One region of the Cytobacillus sp. GQ23 genome, then DNA from elsewhere that is predicted to be linked to it. Evidence: predicted binding sites of a transcription regulator. Region 1 holds the regulator's gene; the other holds the start of a gene.

Region 1 (4,209 bases):
ATCTTTCGCAATGGCACCCAGCGGAGAAAAATTGAGGAAAGAAGTACCTAATAGAACTGCACTAGTAAGTATTATAGATGCGCCTTTCAATTTAGTTTTCAACCAATCCACTCCTTTTTTTATATGACTGCGTTGGTTTTACCGGTAAAGTAGATTAACAAAAAATAAATAACGATTACTTTAACGGTAAAGTAACAATTTTAGTTTACCATAAATATATGTTATGCTCAATTAAATTCTGAATTTTTAAAAAACATAAGTGGTATTAACTTCAAATAAAATTGTCAAGCATTGCTAGATATAATACAATTATTCTTAAATGGCATCAATGGTCGGAGGGGAGTTCCATCAAGAAGCGTGTAAAATTAGAAGATATTGCAAAAATTGCTGGTGTGTCAAAAATGACCGTTTCCTTAGCCCTTAGAGGTGATAAATCGATCAGTGCCAGCACGGCTAATAAAATTAAAGATATAGCTGCTGAATTGGGATATATACCCAATCGTATGGCTCAGGGGCTAAATAGCGGCCGTTCACATATTATCGGCCTTCTAATAGGCGGTTATTTACATGATGATTACCAAAATCAGTTTCTTAAAGGGGCGATTCCCTATGCAATGGAAAGGGGCTATACAATCTCCATTGGCCCTGCAGAATGTGATAGCAAGGTAGAGAAGTCTCTTATTGAAAAATACAGGCATATGATGGTAGATGGATTTCTTGCTTTTCATTGCAATGAAGTGGAGACGTATAAACGCCTGCAAAAATCAAACATTCCATTTGTATTATATACAAAGTATTTCAAGGAATTAGAGGCTGATCATGTGGTTTGTGATGACCTTGCCGGCGGCTATAAAATGACCAAGCACTTAATTGAACTGGGGCATAAGAAAATTGCATTTGTATTCGATAAGCATTTAGAGTCGTCCTCAGAAGTTGTGAATAGAATGCAAGGTTATAAAAATGCTTTAAAAGAAAATGGATTGCCTATTGAAGAGCATTTATTCGTTCCTTTTAATTTAGCGAACTATAATCATACGGATTCCAAAACAGTTATGGCTGAGAATCCGCAGCTATTAGAGTGCTTAAAACAAACCAATCGTCCGACAGCATTATTTGTCTGTAATGATATTACGGCATCCTTTGTCTATGTGATTGTCAAAAAATTAGGTCTTTCTATCCCGCATGATATTTCCATAAGCGGCTATGAAGGTGTTTACTTAGGGTCCATAATAGATCCGCCGCTTACCACGATTTCTACTCCCATTATTGAAATGGGGAGAAAGGCATGTGAAATATTAATTGATAAGATTGAAGGGAAAGTTCCATTATCTGAGAGAAAGAAAATTCAGCTAGAACCAAGTTTGTTAGTAAGAGAATCGACAATGGCCAGATAAATAGCCTTCAACATTATTGAGTACCTTACAGTTGACCGAGCTTGCTGTGCTCTTCATTCAAGAAAACGTGACTTTTTTGAATGAAGAGTCTAAGCTTTTTTCATATTGTTATCCATACAAAAATGACTTTGAAAGTTAGGGAACTTAAGATTCCGCAAGTGAGCACATAAAAAACCCCGCTCAGCGATGAACGAGGTTTTTCTAGAAATATCGTCTGCATCTCTCTATTCTTTATGTCTTATTTTTAAGAAATCGAGACATGTCAGCAGTGCATCTCCTCCAAATCCTGCAATCACTGCCAGGAGAACTACCTTTAAGGCAGAGTCAGGATCTGAAGAAACGACCAAAAAAACAGCCGCTAAAGCCCCCATGATTACCTCTTCAAAGACCCCCAGATAGATGAATTTTTTTGTCCTTCTGGGTTTAACCATTTTGCCTTCTTTCCGAATATGTCCAACGACACCAACCAGCCCACCAATCAACAAAGCGAAGGTAATGTTCAAAAACATTTTTTCTTCACACTCCTAAAGTCGAGATTTTTTGAAAAGCGACCTTAGGTTGATTCTCGGTGTATTACCATTATATAGAAAATGAATATAAAATAATATGCATAAAAATACCGAATTTTCTGAATGATAAATTAGTCATACATGACTGTAACCTTATGCTAAAAGAAAAGTATCAGTTACTTTCGTACCGTTTTGCTGATAGTACCAGGTAATAGGAACTGATATCCTTCTTGAAATTGGAAAAAAACAAAAAGCAGGCTGAGGTGCCTGCTTTTTAACAATCTATCAATGCATATGACGGTATACGCCTATCACTTTCCCAAGAATAGAAACATTGCGGAGAATAATCGGTTCCATTGTGGAGTTTTCTGGCTGTAGACGAATAAAGTCTTTTTCTTTAAAGAATCTCTTAACAGTTGCTTCGTCTTCCTCTGTCATGGCAACTACGATATCTCCATTATTGGCAGTGCTCTGCTGTTTTACGATTACATAGTCTCCATCAAGGATCCCTGCTTCAATCATACTTTCTCCCATGATTTCAAGCATGAATACATGCTCGTCAGCAGGTGCCATTCTTTCCGGAAGCGGAAAATATTCTTCAACATTTTCAATTGCCGTTATCGGCTGCCCTGCGGTTACTTTACCAACGATCGGAACATTGACTGCACTGATCTTGGGGATATTTGAAGCTTCGTCCATATCTAAAATCTCAATGGCGCGCGGTTTAGTAGGGTCTCTGCGGATCAGCCCTTTGCTTTCAAGCCTGGCGAGATGACCGTGAACAGTTGAGCTTGAAGCCAGGCCGACTGCTTCCCCAATTTCCCTTACAGAAGGAGGATATCCTCTCAACTTAACTTCTTCTTTAATAAACTCCAATATATCTTGCTGCCTTTTTGATAGTTTCACCATCTTTACGCACCTCGTATGTGTTTTTGTTGTCTCAATTATAGCATCAATTACCATATGATACAAACATAAGTTCGAATTTTTATTGACACAAAACAAACGTTCGGTCTATAATAAAAACATCAAATGCGAACATATATTCTCTTGAGGGTGGTTAATTATGCTGAACAAATTGTGGAAATCATATTCTTATGCTATTATTCTCTTCGTTTTGAGCTTGGCGGCATCGCTTATAATGCTCATACAGATAGAAGCACCTGATACGGAAAAGTTTGTGAAAGTCACTGTTGCAGAAGGGGATTCATTATGGAAGATTGCTGAAAATTTTTCTGCCGAGCATTCAATGTCAACAGATCAATTTATTAATTGGGTTGAACAAAATAATGGGATAGCGGCAGGAAGGATTTTTCCGGGTGATGAAATTGTCATTCCAGTAAAAGCTCTGGATGACCAGCCATATAAAGAGCTTGCCAGCTCAGACCTTAACGAATAAGGAGAAGTTATGAAAGCAATTATTTACTGCAGAGTTAGTACAACAAAGGAAACTCAGGAAACGTCCCTTTCTAGGCAGGAAGAAGAGCTTTTGAACCTGGCGGGAAAAAATGGCTTTGAAGTAGTCAAGGTCATCCGCGAACAGGCAAGCGGATACGATCTTGAAAGGGACGGTATATTGGAGCTTTTAGACTTAATTAAAAACAAGGAGATAAAGGTGGTCCTCATCCAGGATGAAACCAGGCTGGGGAGGGGGAATGCCAAAATTGCGATCCTCCATTGTATTTTAAAAGAAGAAGTCCAGTTATACAGCATCTCGAATAATGGCAAACTGGAGCTTTCAGAATCAGATTCGATGGTCCTGAGCATAGTAGGAATGGTAGAGGAGTATCAGAGAAAGCTGCATAACATCAAAATTAGACGCGGCATGCAGCGGGCTGTTGATAAAGGGTACAGGCCCGAGAAAAACCTAAGTAATCAGGGAGCAAGTGGCGGCAGGGAAAGAATAGAGGTGCCGATAGAGGAAATTATCCGGCTGAGGAAAAACGAGTTAACATTTGCCGAGATTGCTGCGACATTAAGGGGATTCGGCTATAATATTTCCAAAGCAACTGTCCACAGAAGGTATAAAGAATATATTGATTCACTTTCAGAGTAGAGCACTTTTCTTGTCAAAAGTGCTCATTTTTAGTATGATGGCATTTGAGTTTCAGTATTGTTCCATAACTGAAGCTGCTGTATAATAAAAACTTCCATCAGATTATTCAAAGGTAAACTTTTGATATAAAGGAGTTTTAATAAATGCTGCCTAAACAAAAACTTGCCCGAATTAATGAATTGGCAAAGAAGGCCAAGGAATCCGGACTGACTGAAGCAGAAGCGAAAGAACAGACCTCGCTGCGCAAAGA
Region 2 (4,209 bases), on a different contig from region 1:
ATTTCTTCCTTTACATGGACTTCCGGAAAATCACCCGGAAGGATGGCAAATAACTCTAAGAAGCCAATTGTATAATCCTCATCTTTCTGAAAGTACGCCAAAAGCTCTTCAGAAAGCTCCTCGTCATCCGGAAAATAAAATCTAACATGCTTTTGGCCATATTTCTGATGAAAATCCCGCAGATACTGATGCGCCTCCTCAAACTCCTGAACGGAAGGCATTCTTTTAAAGGAAATAAAATTGCTGTCATACTGAAGGAGCATGTCAGGGTTATGGTTGTGAATAAATAGTTCATTTTCGAGAACTGTATGTCCCGGTTTATAAATATCTTGAAAAGTAATCTTTTCCATCGGTTTCTCCTGCAATTATTTTAAAGGTATTTATACTCTTTATCTGTTATAAGCACATCATGACAGCGCAGCAGACTTTCCTTTAATTCCAGAGGGGTGCTGCAGTTATCATAGGCACACAGGGAAATCAGGCCCTGCTGAGCAATGGCTTTGTCTATATTCTTTTCATATTGTTCCACTAATGGAATGTAGTCCTTCACATTTCCCCATTCGACCAGACCCCATGTAAATATCTTATGGCTTCTATCTAAATAAGGCTGAATGTTTTTAAGAAAAAAACTGAACACTGTATCAGGATTAAAATTACCGTTGGTGTAATAAAAATCATAATTATTCATAAAGTGAACCCTGCTTAATTCCTCTTTTCCTAACAAATTAGTTAATTCTTTATCAATATGAAAATAATGGCGGTCATTATCCACAAACAAGACATGTCCGCCGCATCTTATACCGGCAGTTATGTAGGAGACCGCATTTTGGATATAGCAATCCATGTCATCATAGTGGTAAAGAATATGGCCTCCGTTAGACTTTTGCATATCCTCAATTAAATCCGTTAACAATTCATTCATTGATAAGTCCCCTTATAACGAAAAAATGTTTGATGTAATATACCGCTCACTCCTTTCCTCCATTATATCTAAAAATTGAAAATTATGCAGGTTTTGCGGTCAATATAAAAACCCGGGGAGAGTTCCCCGAGTCTGCTGCAATATTAAACTAATTCCCCATAGAGTTATTCTCCGCGTGAGGAGGCTGTTCAAGCCAGCTTTTCTGAATCATTAAATTCCCAGCGTCTTCTGAAAATGCAGTTACTTTCATGATAGACTTAGCATAAAGAAGAGCCAGATCCCGTCTTCCATTAACAGCAGCCGAATTGGCAAATGATCTGATTTTCATGGAGAACATGTCTGCCTTATGGAACAGCATCAATTTATCGGAAAAAGGAGCAAATGCAGAATCTGTAACTAAATGGTCTAATACCGAGGGAGACGGCAAATTCTCTTTATGAAGCTTTTCTCTCAACTGGTCGACTGTTTTTTCTGTTATCTCCAATCCTTTTATTAGCAGGTTTTGTACCTTTACATCTTTTGCTACCTGTGAAAAGCCGATTAAGAGCGCTTTGCTGGTGACGTTATTTTCTATATTATCGTATAAATGTGTTATTTCGAGTGCATGCAATGGCCGCACCTCTCCTAAAAAACCTTTAAAATAACTTGGATTTTCTATAAATTTCACTTTATTAGGCACACGCAGCCAGGGAGGCTTTATGAGCAAGCCCTTTTCGATTAACACCTTGTTGATCTGTACCAGAAGCTCCCCAGTTGTCGTTGATGCACTCATAAAAAAATCAAGAACATCTTCCCTCATAACTAAAGGTATTGCGACCCCGTACAGGCTTAATCCCGCCTTGGCTGCATATTTTATGTAATGCAAAAAAAATTCGTCTTCAAACAGTCTTGGAGCATCAAGATTAACATCCTTGTCTGTAAAGCCTATGGGAATCGGAAAATCTTCCTGTTCTAAAATAGCTGATATATCATTCAAAAAAGATTCACTTAAATAAAGCCCGTTTTGGAGGACAAATTTAATATCTTTGTCTTCAACATGCTTAAGGAAATAGCGCAGAATATTTGCTGACATGCTATTCCCCATATACGTTGCCCACAGCTTACCCATTTCCGCAGAGGTCAGCTTTTGGCCCTTATCAAATTTTTCTGTTTTGAGCTTTAGCGGCTTCAGCTTATACATAAACAGCTCCTATTGGTCATTTTTCAAATAGCTTTTCACCATCTAACAAAGATTATTCATTCTTCCACTACTGCCCCGGCTATTTCGTCAAAGCTGATCTTCTCAAGATCCCCGCTCTCCAATTCCATATAGATCTTTCTGCTTATGCCATCCAGTCTGTTTATTCTCCCTTTATACTCGCGGAAAAATCCGTCCCTCCAGACTTTTACTTTCAACTGATAAGCAAATTCCATTGCATAATGAATTTTGTTTTCAAACTCCTCCAATTCGTATTCATCAATTTGGGGCTTGCTTTGCGCCAGTTGTTCCCTTTCCAAATTCTTTAGCATCGCCCGATGTTCCGGCATGAAGTGAGCAGGCTGCCATTTTATTTTTCCTCTATCTTTTAGCGGCATAATAAATCCCTCCATACCCTATTATAGAACATTTGTTCTGTTTTTAAACCAAAAAATCAGAAATTGCTTAAGTTGGTTCATTTGGATAATAAAAGTACGAATGGTAAAATACATTTTAACTCTCTAAAAAAGATTGGTGAAACAATGAAGCAGCTGCAAACTAAACACAGGTGGCTCGGACGCATGCTGGCATCCGACCCCGGACTTATCCGATTTCAAAAAGCCGGACGGGCTACATTAAGTTTAATGGCGTCAGTCTTTACAACTTTATTTCTTATGAAATTGGCTGGTGCCGATGCCGCTGGTGCCCTTACTCCGGCAATTGTTTCCGGAATGGCCGGCATGCTTGGCATCATGATTGTGATGGATGACTCTAAAAAAGGGAAAATGCTCACAACCGGCTTGCTGGGATTTTCAGCTATAGCGGGGATATCGATCGGTGCACTGCTGGCAGAAAGCACAATCTTTACCGATATTTCAATGGCTCTAATAATATTCTTAAGTTTTTACTTAACCCGCTTTGGGGTTCGCTATTTTTCATTATGCATGATCGGATTCATGACTCTTTATTTCTCATCTATTCTGAAATTATCGGGCAGTGAGCTTCCCTCCTTTTACTTCGGCATCTGGATTGGGATCTCGTATGCTTTCCTGTTTAATTTCATCCTTTTTCAGAACACCTCGAAAAATCTGAAAAGAAGCATCCGCTCCTTTCATTTCCAAAGTAATTTAACATTCAATCTCTTAATTGAGGGGATTCAGGAAAAGAGCATGACTGCTCATCAGCGGGAAGAATTGCGGAGAAACGTGCTGAAGCTCAGGGATTATGCTGTAATCGTGTCTGAGTATATCAATGAGGATGATGTACAAAAATTGTGGCCCGGGCTGACCCCTTCTCAGCTGAGATTATATATCTTTGATACGGGAATGCTGATTGAAACCCTGACTGATTCCATCCGGAGCTTAAAAAAAGCGAATGCCCTTGACATTGATGAGCTAAGAAACCTTCTGGTATGGGTCACCCGCTCTCTGCGTGACGCTGAAGTTCTTGCACATAAATATGAAGAACAAAATCTCCGTGAAGCAGAGCTTGCTGTACAGGCTCTTCGCCTGCTGATAATGGATTTGTTCAACAGGGAAGACAAACCGGCAGGATGGCTTTACTTAATCAGGCGGATTGAGTCCCTTGCAAACCATGTCATTGAGGGTGGCATAACCATACAGCAGGCTCTTCATAAAGTAAAAGACAATGAAATAAAGGCAGCTGAAGAGACACCGGATGGAGAAGAAACATCTACAGAGGATAAGAGCATAAAACCTTCCACCAAAAAGGCGTTTCAGGCATTGACTGCTGCCATCATATCCATCATAGCCGGGCAGATTCTTTCGCCTGACCAGCCATACTGGGTTCTTTTGACCGCCTTTATCGTATTACTCGGAACCGAGTCAATCGGGCGCATATATACAAAAGGTTTTCAGCGCTCAGTTGGAACGATTTTAGGGGCAGTGATTGGATTTACGCTTGCCAGAGTGGTCAGCGGGCATTCTGTACTGGAAATCACGCTCATTTTTGCAGCGGTTTTCTTCTCTTTTTATTTATTTGAAGTGTCTTATACATTAATGAGCATGTTTATTACAATGCTGGTCGCATTTATGTATGATCTTTTACTTGGCGGAATTTCATTCTCCCTTATCAGTGCGAGGGTGATCGA

What was found. The regulator LexA, encoded in region 1, represses DNA repair genes until DNA is damaged. The targets are predictions, from matches to a motif close to CGAACATATGTTCG.
Region 2: the regulator LexA is predicted to act here: its motif matches at 2,523-2,536, upstream of AC6CHU_RS25030 (YolD-like family protein).

The regions. Positions count from the first base shown of each region.
Region 1 covers NZ_JCAXER010000007.1:44,919-49,127, forward strand. The annotation lists gene AC6CHU_RS07595 (glycoside hydrolase family 183 protein) at 1-102, opposite strand, end outside; gene AC6CHU_RS07600 (LacI family DNA-binding transcriptional regulator) at 282-1,394, shown strand; gene AC6CHU_RS07605 (DUF4257 domain-containing protein) at 1,619-1,903, opposite strand; gene lexA (transcriptional repressor LexA) at 2,189-2,812, opposite strand; gene yneA (cell division suppressor protein YneA) at 2,970-3,302, shown strand; gene AC6CHU_RS07620 (YneB family resolvase-like protein) at 3,312-3,959, shown strand; gene AC6CHU_RS07625 (DUF896 domain-containing protein) at 4,103-4,209, shown strand, end outside.
Region 2 covers NZ_JCAXER010000048.1:5,012-9,220, reverse strand. The annotation lists gene AC6CHU_RS25045 (GNAT family N-acetyltransferase) at 1-350, opposite strand, end outside; gene AC6CHU_RS25040 (MEDS domain-containing protein) at 371-922, opposite strand; gene AC6CHU_RS25035 (DUF3231 family protein) at 1,071-2,102, opposite strand; gene AC6CHU_RS25030 (YolD-like family protein) at 2,159-2,497, opposite strand; gene AC6CHU_RS25025 (FUSC family protein) at 2,642-4,209, shown strand, end outside.